2 linked regions of the Caldalkalibacillus thermarum genome follow. The protein of the gene in region 2 interacts with the protein of the main gene of each other region in a pairwise test. Links are inferred from orthologs where the notes say so. Each region holds a gene or a part of one and is shown on either strand. Other genes may lie near its edges. The genes, in order: IEW48_RS01445 and def.

Evidence for each region.
Region 1: the proteins of def (region 2) and IEW48_RS01445 interact in binary tests that used the Escherichia coli proteins (3 or more experiments, as listed by UniProt). The link is inferred for Caldalkalibacillus thermarum from one-to-one orthologs.

Annotation. Positions count from the first base shown.
Region 1 is NZ_BMKZ01000002.1:69,674-75,348, reverse strand. The notes cover bases 2,728-5,630. They hold IEW48_RS01445 (aspartate-semialdehyde dehydrogenase), read left to right. Parts: upstream 2,728-3,610; coding sequence 3,611-4,651; downstream 4,652-5,630. Other genes in these bases: dapG (aspartate kinase), read left to right, coding at 4,684-5,630; IEW48_RS01450 (dipicolinate synthase subunit B), read left to right, coding at 2,943-3,542; dpaA (dipicolinic acid synthetase subunit A), read left to right, coding at 2,728-2,943. Outside these bases: IEW48_RS01470 (polysaccharide deacetylase family protein), read left to right, coding at 1-229; IEW48_RS01465 (M16 family metallopeptidase), read left to right, coding at 288-1,547; IEW48_RS01460 (YlmC/YmxH family sporulation protein), read left to right, coding at 1,673-1,927; more of dpaA, read left to right, coding at 2,047-2,727; more of dapG, read left to right, coding at 5,631-5,675.
Region 2 is NZ_BMKZ01000003.1:46,989-54,593, forward strand. The notes cover bases 795-3,793. They hold def (peptide deformylase), read left to right. Parts: upstream 795-2,053; coding sequence 2,054-2,533; downstream 2,534-3,793. Other genes in these bases: priA (primosomal protein N'), read left to right, coding at 795-2,033; fmt (methionyl-tRNA formyltransferase), read left to right, coding at 2,571-3,515; rsmB (16S rRNA (cytosine(967)-C(5))-methyltransferase RsmB), read left to right, coding at 3,558-3,793. In the rest of the region: more of priA, read left to right, coding at 1-794; more of rsmB, read left to right, coding at 3,794-4,847; IEW48_RS02000 (Stp1/IreP family PP2C-type Ser/Thr phosphatase), read left to right, coding at 4,907-5,659; pknB (Stk1 family PASTA domain-containing Ser/Thr kinase), read left to right, coding at 5,671-7,605. UniProt on the Escherichia coli protein: Removes the formyl group from the N-terminal Met of newly synthesized proteins. Requires at least a dipeptide for an efficient rate of reaction. N-terminal L-methionine is a prerequisite for activity but the enzyme has broad specificity at other positions.

The sequences.
Region 1 (5,675 bases), on a different replicon or contig from region 2:
GTGGACACTGGACACGGTGGATTGGAAAGAACCTTCTCCTGCGGAAATTACAGCACGCATTGTGCCCTATCTGGAAAATGGCGCACTGATTCTGATGCATCCGACAGCCTCAACCGTCCAAGCTTTGCCAAACTTGATCGAAGGTGCCCTGCAAAAAGAATTACGGGCCGGAACCGTATCGGAAGTGCTCAGTCCTGAGAGAACCATGGCTATTGTGAGGGTTGAATAACTTTGGTATATTATTGCTTAAACAGAGCACTACTGGCATCGTTTAAGGAGGATTCGCCTTGATTAAAACACATCGATATGCAAGCGGTTTGCGCCTCGTCATGGAAAAAATACCTTCGGTCCGCTCTGTATCCATCGGCGTTTGGATTGGTGCCGGATCAAAGCACGAGACGCCTGATAACAATGGCATCTCACATTTTATTGAGCATATGCTGTTTAAGGGCACTACGACCCGCAGCGCACGGGATATTGCTGAAGCTTTTGACAGCATCGGCGGCCATTTAAATGCTTTTACGTCTAAAGAATATACCTGTTATTACGCCAAGGTGCTGGATCAGCATGTTGAATATGCCTTCGATGTTTTATCTGATATGTTTTTCAATGCCACTTTCAGTGAAGAAGAGTTAGAAAAAGAGAAAAATGTGGTAATTGAGGAGCTGCACATGTATGAAGATACACCAGATGATGTGGTTCATGATCTGATTGCCGAGGCCACATACAAGAATCATTCCTTAGGCTATAACATTTTGGGGCGCAAAGAGGTCCTGCAGAAATTAACCCCGGAGGATCTCCGGCGGTATATAGACCAGTATTATACCCCCGAAAACACAGTGATCGCAGTGGCGGGGAATATTGATGAAAACCAAATGATTCGTCTTACAGAAACCTATTTTGATCGTTTTAAAAACCAACACAAACCAAAAAAACAACCCCTTCCCCGCGTTACCAGTGAGCATTTACTCAAAGTGAAAGATACAGAACAAGCGCACCTGTGCATTGGTTTAGAAGGATTGCCATTAGGTGATTCAAAACTGTATGCCCTCATCTTATTAAATAATATTTTAGGCGGTAGTATGAGTTCACGCTTGTTCCAGCAAATCAGAGAGGAGAAGGGGCTGGCTTACTCCGTATTCTCTTATCACTCCTGTTTTCAAGAAACAGGCTCACTGCATATTTATGCGGGAACATCCGTTCATCAGGTAGAACAAGTGTATGAGTTATGTACATCCATCCTCCATGATCTGGCCCAAAACGGTGTAACTGAAAAGGAATTGCGGAACGGAAAGGAACAGTTGAAAGGGCATCTGATGCTCAGTCTTGAAAGCACAAACTCCCGTATGTCACGTATTGCCCGCAATGAATTGCTCTTAAACAGACACCTCACCTTGGATCAAATCGTGGCTGGGATCGATGCGATTACACTGGACGATGTTCATCAATTGGCATCCCGGTTGTTCAAGCAGAAGCACAGCTTTGCATTGGTGAGTCCTTTGGAGCATATCCCCGACAGCATTCATCCGGAACAACTGTTAGTCTAAGCACTTCCCCATCTTGTTGATGGGGTTTTTTTATGTCTTTTAACTTTAACGTGTTGCCCTTGTCATCATGTTCGTCAAAGGAGAATAAGACAGTAATAGATCAATGTGCAAAGGAGAGGGTGTAAATGCGCTTAAGTGAACTGAACAGCAAAGAAATTATCGATGTGGACAATGGCGAACGTTTGGGCATGGTGGGCCAGACCGATCTTGTGATCTGTGAGACGACTGGCAGCATAGAATCGCTCTTATTACCCTCTGCTTCCTTCCTTGGCCTGGGTAAAAAACGGACGGAGCTGGTTATTCCGTGGAGGGCCGTGCGCAAGATTGGACCGGAAATGATGATTGTGGAACTCAGGGAGAGAGGAAGAGTATATGACTAGATCACTGAAAAAATAATCTGGAATTCCTGCACTCCCCTTGGTCCCCTGTCATACGATGAAGGTAGAGACTGGGCTATCCAGCAAATTTAAATCTGATCAAGAAAGGGGCCAAATCGTTGATGTTAACGGGATGTCAGGTTGCTTTCATCGGCGGGGATGCCCGGCAAATAGAAGTCATTAAAAAGTGCAGTGAATTGGATGCGACGATCTTGCTCATAGGTTTTAACCGGTTAGAGAGCCAGTATCCAGGGGCAACAAAAGTAAATCCTTCTCCGGAGATTTTTGAAGAGGTGGATGCCCTTATTCTTCCCGTTGTGGGTACACAAGATGATGGGATTGTGGAAAGTATTTTTTCTGATCAAATCATTATCCTGAAAGATGAATGGCTTGAGGCCTTGCCTGACCATTGTGTCATTTATACGGGCATGTCCACCCCTTATTTGGAGCAGTTGGCCTCAAAATACAACCTTAAGCTCGTTCAGCTCTTGGAACGGGATGATGTGGCCATATACAATTCTATTCCTACGGTAGAAGGGGCCTTGATGATGGCCATCCAAAACACTGACATTACTCTGCATGGGTCTCATTGTGTGGTGCTGGGATTGGGGCGCGTGGGTATGACTTTAGCCAGAACATTGCATGCCATTGGGGCCAAAGTTTTTGTCGGAGCCCGTAAAAAGGAACATTTAGCGCGCAGCTATGAAATGAGTTTAACGCCTTTCCATCTGCAGGAGATCAAACAGTATGTTCAGCACTGCGATATATTGTTTAACACGATTCCCTCCAAAGTGGTTCCGGCGGAAGTGATTGTCCATTTACCTTCTCACGCCTTAATTATTGACCTGGCGTCTAATCCTGGAGGCGTTGACTTCAGGTTTGCTGAGAAGAGAGGGATTAAGGCACTTTTAGCTCCCGGTTTGCCAGGTATCGTGGCTCCTAAAACGGCCGGACGCATATTGGCTAATGTAGTGACACAGCTGCTGATCGAAGAACGACAAGCCAGGGGGGGAAAATGATGGATTTAAAAGGTAAAACCATTGGTTTCGGTCTGACCGGCTCCCATTGCACTTATGCTGACGTCATACCGGAAATCCAAAAACTTGTTGATGCGGGGGCAAGGGTCATCCCCATTGTGACCCATACTGTGAAAACAACGGATACTAAATTCGGCAAAGCGGAAGACTGGGTGGCCAAAATCAAAGCAATAACGGGTGAAGATATCATTGACAGCATTGTTAAAGCTGAACCGTTGGGTCCCACCAAACTGCTTGATATCATGGTCATCGCACCCATGACAGGCAACACGACGGCGAAGCTAGCCAACGCCTTAACAGACAGTCCAGTGTTAATGGCAACCAAAGCGACACTGCGCAACCTTCGTCCCGTTGTCGTCGCCATTTCAACCAACGATGGGCTAGGACTTAATGCGGCAAATGTTGCTAAACTGATCAACACCAAAAATATCTATTTTGTACCGTTTGGACAGGATAACCCCTTTGTCAAAACGAATTCTTTGGTCGCCCGTATGGAACTGATTAAGGAAACATGTGAGGCCGCTCTGGATGGGAAACAACTTCAACCCATGATAGTAGAAAAATATAAATACATGAATTAAAATATTAGAATAGTGACCATAAAATAGAGAAATTGTGAAGCAGTTTAACATGGGGAGGAGTTTTATCCATGAATAGTCAAACATATCATGTGGCAGTTGTTGGTGCCACAGGTGCTGTTGGACAGCAAATGGTCAGACTGTTAGAGGAGCGGCAGTTTCCAATCCACAAACTCACCTTGCTTGCTTCTCGTCGTTCAGCAGGAAAGCAAGTCTCATTTAAGGGAGAAACAATCACGGTTAAGGAAACCACTCCTGAAGCTTTTGATGGTGTTGACATTGCCCTGTTCAGTGCAGGAGGGAGCGTCAGCAAACAGTTTGCCAAAGAAGCAGTTAAACGGGGTGCGTTGGTGATTGATAACACCAATGCTTTTCGCATGGAGCCTGATGTTCCGCTTGTTGTTCCTGAGGTGAATCTGGAGGATATTGGCAAGCACCAAGGGATCATTGCCAACCCCAACTGTTCAACAATTCAAATGGTGGTTGCGCTTAAACCCATTAAGGATAAGTATGGGCTTAAACGCATTATTGTTTCCACTTATCAAGCGGTTTCTGGAGCTGGGAATTTGGCTGTAGAAGAACTGAAGGAACAAAGTGCCAAAGTCTTAAATGGTGAAGCGTTCACTCCGAAAGTGCTGCCGGTAGCCAAGGATAAGAAGAAATTCCAAATTGCCTTTAATGCTATTCCGCAAATCGATCTTTTCCAAGAAAATGACTATACACTGGAAGAGATGAAAATGGTTAGGGAAACGAAAAAAATTATGCATGATGACACCATTGAGGTAGCCGCGACTTGCGTTCGCATTCCCGTTTTTACCGGCCACTCGGAGTCTATCTATGTTGAAACAGAGCAAGAGGTCAATGTGGAAGAAGTCAGACAGCTGCTCCGCGAAGCTCCGGGTGTGATTGTGGAAGATAACCCGGCTGAACAACTCTATCCTTTGGCGACTCGGGCTGCCGGACGTCCTGAAGTGTTTGTGGGCCGAATCCGCCGGGATTTGGACCGTCCCAATGGGTTGCATCTGTGGGTTGTGTCAGACAACTTGCTAAAGGGAGCGGCTTATAACAGCATTCAGATTGCGGAAGCCTATATTTCAAAATTTCAATCCTGAAGCAGCTACTTTAGCCAAAGAGGGATTTCTAGATGAAAATTATTGTACAAAAGTTTGGTGGAACATCATTAAAGGATAAAGAGATTAGAGGCAAAGCCATTCAGCATATCAAAAAAGCAAGGGAAGAGGGTTATCATGTCGTTGTAGTGGTCTCTGCCATGGGACGCAAGGGAGACCCCTACGCCACCGATACGCTGCTTGAGTGGATCAAACAAAACGGCAATCATCTCTCGGACCGGGAAAAGGATTTGCTGCTCAGTTGCGGAGAAATTATCTCTAGCGCAACGTTAACCAGCATGCTTAACGCCCAAGGGATCCCTGCTGTTGCATTAACCGGTTTTCAGGCGGGCATCCTGACAAATGATACGTTTGGCCAGGCTCAGATCATTTCCGTTAACCCTCAACGGATTTTAGATGAACTTGCCAAAAATAAGGTCGTTGTTGTTTGCGGTTTCCAAGGTGGAACAGCTGCTGGAGAAATTACGACCCTTGGCCGCGGAGGCAGTGATACCACAGCAACTGCCCTTGGAGTGGCGTTAAAAGCCGAATATGTCGATATCTTTACGGATGTCGATGGGATTATGACAGCAGACCCCCGTATTGTGGAGGATGCTGCCCCGCTCAACTGGGTGACCTATACAGAGATTTGCAATCTGGCCTATCAAGGCGCAAAGGTTATACACCCCCGGGCCGTTGAAATTGCCATGCAAAGCCAGGTGCCCATCCGGGTGCGCAGCACGATGTCGGACGATCCAGGCACTTTGGTGACCACATTGGATAAGGTCAGAGAGTATCAAGAGAATTTAAACGAGCGTTTGATTACAGGTATTGCTTATGTTCCTAACTTAACCCAAATTAAAGTGCTGGCCAAAGAACATGAATATGACTTGCAGTTAAAAGTCTTTAAGGCGATGGCAGAAAACAAGATCAGTGTTGATTTCATCAATGTGAATCCCATGGGCGTGGCCTATACGGTGTTTAATGACGTAGCCGACCAGGCTATATCGCTGATTAAAGAAATGGA
Region 2 (7,605 bases):
AAAAATATGTTTGCTTTAGAAGCACAGCCATTCAGGCCATGTTGCCCAGCGCCTTAAAAGCAAGAACCTCGAAAGAAGTGATTGAGAGCCCAAGCGGAGAAAAACAAGTGGTATATGAGATCAGTGACAATGTTACCGCGAGGCGCGTCTCTTATGTAACCTTGTTAAAAGAAGCAAAAGATGTGCCGCGTTTGTTGCAGGAACTCCCTAAACAAGCGTTGAAACAACGGGCTATTCTCGGCTATCTTTTGGAGCATGAGGGTAAAGTGATGTTGACGGAGCTCCTTCAAGCCTGTCAGGCTTCCAGGTCGTCAGTTCAGTCCTTGCAGGAGAAAGGAATTGTGACCATCGCAACGGAAGAAGTGGAACGGGATCCCTATGCCGGGCGGTCATTTGCTAAAACCGATCCCTTGCCCCTGACCCCAGCTCAAAAAGAGGTTTTTGGCCATATTATCAAGGCCATAGAAAAAGAACAGTTTCAAACCTATTTGTTGCATGGTGTAACAGGAAGTGGGAAGACTGAGGTATATTTGCAGGCGATTGCCCATGTGCTGAAAAAGGGAAAAGAAGCTATTGTGCTTGTGCCCGAAATTTCCCTTACCCCCCAGATGGTAGAGCGGTTTAAGGGACGCTTTGGCGACCAGGTGGCGGTGGTCCATAGCCGGTTGTCTGTAGGGGAGCGATATGATACCTGGAGGAAAATCCGCAATGGCCAAGCTAAGATTGTGATTGGTGCCCGCTCCGCCTTGTTTGCTCCATTTGAGAGACTGGGACTTATTATTATCGACGAAGAACATGAAAGCTCATACAAGCAGGAGGAAAATCCTAGATACCATGCCAGGGATGTGGCAATTTTCAGAGGTCAGTATCATCAAGCTCCCGTTATTTTAGGGAGTGCTACACCGAGTTTAGAAAGTTACGCCCGGGCCCGCAAAAACGTTTATACCCTGTTGTCCTTAAAGGAACGGGTTCATGGACGAGCACTTCCGAAAGTGGAAGTGGTGGACATGCGTCAGGAGCTGCAGTCAGGCAACCGGACTTTATTCAGCCGCCATCTGTACCAGAAGATAGAAGAACGCCTGGAGCGGAAAGAACAGATGGTCCTGTTTATTAACCGCAGAGGATTCTCCACCTTTGTGATGTGCAGAGACTGTGGATTTGTGCTGCAATGTCCCCACTGTGACATTTCCTTGACTTATCATAAAGTGAATCATACGTGCCGCTGCCACTATTGCGGCCATACTGAGCGCCAGCTGATGAGGTGTCCCAACTGCCAAAGTGAACACATTCGTTTTTTTGGTACAGGTACCCAAAAAGTAGAAGAAGCATTGGCACAAACATTTCCAGGTATCCGCGTCATTCGGATGGATGTGGATACCACCAGGCGCAAAGGTGCACACGAAAAACTGCTTCATGCTTTTGGCCAGCACAAGGCAGATTGTCTTTTGGGCACCCAGATGATTGCCAAAGGATTAGACTTCGACAATGTAACGTTGGTAGGCGTTATTGCGGCTGATTCTATGCTGCACTTGCCTGATTTTAGGGCAGCTGAACGGACGTTTCAACTGCTGACCCAAGTGAGCGGACGGGCCGGCCGTCGCCAGAAACCAGGGGAAGTTGTCATTCAGACCTATACACCTGACCATTACAGCATCCAATGTGCCAGCCAGCATGATTATCACACTTTTTATGAGCAAGAGATGCGTTATCGTTTTCAAAAAGGCTATCCTCCTTTTTATTATCTCAGTTTGCTCTTATTTTCCCATCCGGATTTAACCTATTGCATCAAAGCGGCAGAGGAAGCTGCCAACTGGCTGAAACCCAGGCTTTCTAAACAGAGTCAGGTTTTAGGCCCCGTTGCCGCGCCAATTCCTAAGATAAAGGATAGATATCGGTACCAGTGCATGATAAAATATAAAAACGAGTCCCAACTTAGCCGGTTACTCATGGAGCTGTTCTATTACATGCAGCCTCACATAGCCAAATATCACTTGCAACTTCAGATTGATATGGAGCCTCAAGTGATTTTGTGATTAAAAGGAGTGAACACAACTTGGGCGTACGCGCAATTGTCAAATATCCTGACCCTGTTTTACGGGAAAAAGCGGTTGAAGTTAAACGTATTGACGAACGTTTTCATCGTTTGCTGGATGATATGGCTGAAACGATGTATGCGGCTGAAGGAGTTGGTTTGGCTGCTCCCCAAGTGGGGATTTCCAAACGGGTATTTGTGGTGGACGTTGGTGATGAAAATGGATTGCTTGAATTTATTAATCCGGAGATTATTGTCAAGGAAGGGGAACAAATCGGCCCGGAAGGCTGTCTCAGTATACCCGGAGTAAATGGTGAAGTGCGCCGGGCCCAAAAAATTAAAGTGCGTGCGATAGACCGGAACGGTGAGACGTTTGAATTGGAGGCCGAGGATCTGCTGGCCAGAGCCATTCAGCATGAACTGGATCATTTGAACGGGGTCTTGTTTATAGATATTGCGGAGAGAATTTATGATAAGGAGAATGAGCAATCCTCCTCTTAACACTTGTTTTAGCGTGACCATGAAAGGAGCAGCTGCTATGAAAATCGTGTTTATGGGCACGCCTGATTTCGCTGTGCCCTCTCTGTCCATGTTAATCGAAAATGGGTATCACGTGGCCGGAGTGGTGACTCAGCCAGACCGCCCTAAAGGAAGAAAGCGCCAGCTCGCCCCTCCGCCTGTCAAACAGGCGGCTCTTCGTTATCATTTGCCTGTGCTGCAGCCCGATACACTTAAAGATCGCGATGTGCTTAACCAATTAAAGGACTGGGCACCTGACCTGATTGTGACAGCCGCATTTGGCCAGCTGTTGCCCCCGGAGGTTTTGCAGCTGCCTCCCTTGGGCTGCATCAATGTCCATGCCTCTTTGCTGCCAAAGTACAGGGGAGGGGCTCCCATTCACCGGGCCATTATGAATGGGGAAAAGGAGACCGGGGTAACGATCATGTACATGGTTGAAAAACTGGATGCAGGAGATATCCTCACCCAGGTCCGCGTCCCCATTGACGACCACGATGATGTGGGAACTTTACATGATAAGCTGAGTCAAGGAGGGGCTGAACTGTTAATTCAAACGCTGCCGCGGCTAGAGAGAGGAGAGATCTCTCCCATCCCACAAGATGACGCTTTGGCCACCTACGCACCCGTCATTAAACGGGAAGATGAGCGGATTGATTGGTCCAAGCCCCATCATGCCGTTTACAATCACATCCGCGGTTTGCGCCCCTTTCCGGTAGCCTTTACCACTGTTAACGGGCAACCTTTGAAGGTGTGGAAAGCAATAAAAACGGATCAGGAGCAGCAAAACTTTGCTTCAGGGACCATTTACCGTTTGGACGAGACAGGGATTGGCGTGGTATGCGGAGATGGTGTAGGACTCATTTTAACCGAGATTCAACCGTCCGGAAAAAAAAGGATGTCTGCCGCTGATTTTTTGAGAGGGGCAGGAGCCGAGTGGCGCATTGGTCAGCGCCTGGGAACTTAAATTTACTTGGCAACTTGAAGACTTGGAAACGGGAGTAGAACAATGGCAAATCCAAGAGCATTGGCCCTTGATGTTTTAATCAAGGTAGAAGAACAAAAAGCATACAGTCACTTAGTGTTGAATCAAGTATTAAACAAGCACCGCCAGCTTGATTTGCGGGATCGCCATTTGTTGACGGAGCTTGTTTACGGCACTATTCAGCACCAGCGGCTCTTAGATTTCTATTTGGAGCCTTATCTCAAGCAGGGAATGGCTAAGTTGGATGTATGGGTAAAGCAATTGTTAAGGCTTAGTGCTTATCAATTATTTTTTTTGACCCGAATTCCATCCTATGCGGTGGTAAATGAAGCGGTAAAACTGGCTAAAAAACGGGGGCACCGCGGAATCCAGGGACTGATCAACGGGGTACTGCGCAATCTGTTGCGCGAGCCCAAGCGTTCACTTGACACCATTTGCGATCCTGTGGAGCGTATTGCCGTTGAAACTTCCCATCCCACATGGCTGGTGGCCCGCTGGACAGAACAATTCGGATTAAAAACAGCGCAAGAGATATGCCGGGCGAACAATGAACGCCCAGTTTTAACGGTTCGTGTCAACCCGTTAAAAGCATCCAAACAAGAAGTGATGGACCACTTAAGAGCGTTGGGATATCATGTCAGTGAAACGGCCGTAGCCCAACAAGGGCTGAGAGTGGAAAATCCGGCCAAGTTAATGGAATCCTCCCTGTTTAAACAAGGTTATTTTACCATCCAGTCAGAAAGCTCTATGTTGGTTGCCCCCCTTTTGAGGCCTGAGCCTGGGATGAAAGTGTTGGATCTGTGTGCCGCTCCCGGAGGGAAAACCACCCATTTAGCTGAGCTGATGGATAACAGAGGACATGTTGTGGCCAACGATGTTCATGCCCACAAACTTAAATTAATTAAAAAGGCTGCAAAGCGGTTAGGAATTACAATCATTAATGTCACCGCTTATGATGGGACCACAGTCAGCCCCGGGCAGCTGGGACATTTTGAGAGAATATTGGTTGACGCACCTTGCAGTGGTTTTGGTGTGATTAAACATAAACCCGACCTTAAGTGGCACAAACGGCCTGAAGATATCAAACAGATTGCTGAGTTACAGCTTCAATTGTTAACCCGTGCTGCCCAGCTGTTAATACCTGGGGGACAGCTGGTGTACAGCACGTGCACCATTGACCGGGAGGAAAATGAAAGTGTGATCACACGCTTTTTGGAGGATCACCCTGATTTTGAGGTGGGAGAGATACGTCAAATTTTTCCCCAAGACTTTGGTTCTGACGGATTTTTTATGGCGAAGTTAAACAAAGCATGATAGAGTATGTTAAAGCATGGTAGTAACGATAGAGCAGAAGGTAAGTTGAGGTGACCCCAGTGGAAGTAGCAATCAAGACACATGTCGGGCATATGCGCGAAGTTAATGAAGACTGTGCAGGTGTTTTTGAACATGAGCAGGGTGTTATGCTTGCCGCGGTGGCCGATGGCATGGGAGGGCATCGGGCCGGGGATGTGGCCAGCAAAATGGCATTAGATAAATTGCAAGATTTATTTCATGCGGTGGATCATGGGCAAGACGCCCAAGCGTGGGAGCAGTGGTTAAGGGAAAGTATTGAAACAGCCAATACCTACATATTCAACTATGCCCAGCAGCACCCCACCCATTTGGGCATGGGGACAACACTGGTCACAGCGTTATTTTTAAAGAATTGTTATCTGATTGCCCATGTGGGTGACAGCCGTGCATACCGGTATGTGCATGCTTGTTTAGAGATGTTGACAGAGGATCATTCACTGGTGAATGAGCTGGTCCGCTCCGGGCAACTGGCACCGGAGGAAGCGGAACATCATCCTCAGCGCAATGTCATTACAAGGGCCTTGGGCACTGAACGAAACGTCCGGGTTGATCTGCAGCGTTTCCAGTATGTCGGGAATGAACAAATTTTGTTGTGTTCTGATGGGCTGTCCGGTATGGTGGCGGAGCAGCAGATAAAAGAAATCCTGGAGAATCCCCATTCTGTGGATGAGAAAGCTTCTCTTTTGTTACAAGCAGCATTGGATGCTGGGGGAGAAGATAACATCACCTTAATATTGGTCAGTCATCAGGATGAAGCAGGCAGCGTAAAGTGAGGTGAAGGCAGGTGATCGGCAAAAAATTAGTTGGCCGCTATGAGCTCATGGAGCGGGTCGGCGGCGGAGGCATGGCCGTTGTGTATAAAGCCCGGGACCGGTTGCTAAACCGGATCGTAGCGGTTAAAATCTTGCGTGAACAATTTTCTGGTGATCATGATTTTGTTGATCGGTTCAGGAGAGAGGCTCAGGCAGCTGCCAGTCTGTCACATCCCAATATTGTTAACATTTACGATGTGGGAATTGATGAAGGTATCCATTTCATCGTGATGGAATATATTGACGGACCAACGCTGAAGGAATACATTGCCCAGAAGGGGCGCCTGCCGGTCGAAGAAGCTATCCATATCACCAGGCAGATTGCTGAAGCACTGGACCACGCCCATCAAAACAATATTATCCATCGCGATATTAAACCCCATAACATTTTAATCGGCCCGCACAAACATATTAAAGTGACTGATTTCGGCATTGCCAGGGCAGCAACTTCATCCACGATTACACATACCGGATCGGTGATTGGCTCCGTACACTATTTTTCACCGGAACAGGCCCGCGGAGGGGTGACCGGTCAAAAATCGGATCTCTATTCATTGGGGATTGTTTTGTATGAAATGGTCACGGGTGAGTTGCCTTTTTCGGGAGATTCACCTATCAGCGTAGCGCTTAAACACTTGCAGGAACCATTTACTGAGCCCCGCCAACTTAATCCTAATATTCCCCAAAGTGTGGAAAATATCATTTTGCGTTGCTTGGCCAAAAACCCCAGCCAGCGCTATGAATCCGCTGACGGGCTCATTCAAGACCTCAACACCTGTCTCAGCCCAGAACGGTTAAACGAACCAAAATGGACATCGGAGCAAATTGACGATGAAGATGAAGCGACCAAAGTTGTGCCAGCTATCAAAGACGATTTGTTTGAGACCAAGGTGATCGAAAAACCTGTGCAGGATACTGGAGCGGTACATAATAAAAAGCAAAACGGTGACGCAGAAGGAAGCACTCCAAAACAAAAGAAGAAACGGCGCATATGGTTGAAACTGGCCGTGATGACGTTGATTATTCTCCTGCTCAGCTTTGGCACCTATCAGGGAGTGAAAATGTATATCGCTTCCCAAGAGGTTGAGGTGCCGGATGTATATAACCTCCCCGTTGAGGAAGCGACTGAACAGCTCGAAGCGCTTAAACTGGTGGTGGATGCTTCCGCAGAACGCTATCATGATGAAGTGGAAGAAGGCCATGTGCTCCGACAAAACCCTGTACCAGGAACGGTCGTTAAAAAAGGTTCTACCGTCCGGCTAACGGTAAGCAAGGGCAAGCTCAAGATTGAAATGCCATCAGTCGTTCATTTAACTGAACAACAGGCCCGCAACGTGTTAAGAAACTTCACTGTCTATACGATGGAAGAATACCATGATGAGATTCCAGAGGGACATGTTATCTCCCAGGATCCTGAGGCAGGAGAATTGGTGGTGGAAGGCGAAACAGAGGTGCGTCTGGTGATCAGCAAAGGGAAACGGACTTTTAAAATGCCGAACTTAAAAGGTATGACGCTGGATGAAGCTAAAGCCGTTGCGGCAGAATATCAACTGGTCATAAATGAGGTTCGCCAAGGCTATTCCGCCGATTTTGCCGAGGGTCAAATCTATCAGCAATATCCCTATGACCCGGGGATGGAAGTGACAGATGGATCTAAAATTGATGTCTGGATCAGCCAAGGACCGGAAATCAGGCAAAAATCACGTCAGATTACCGTTGCCTTGGATGACGACGGGAACGATGACCATCCTGGCCGGGGCAAGGGAAAAAATAAGCAAAGGGTCAAAGTAGAAATCTTGGTCCGGGACCATCAGGGAGAACGCAAGGCATTTGCTGAACATATCAGCAAGACCAAAACGTATACGGTTGATGTTGTCGTGATCCCCCGGCAATCAGCCTTGATTCAG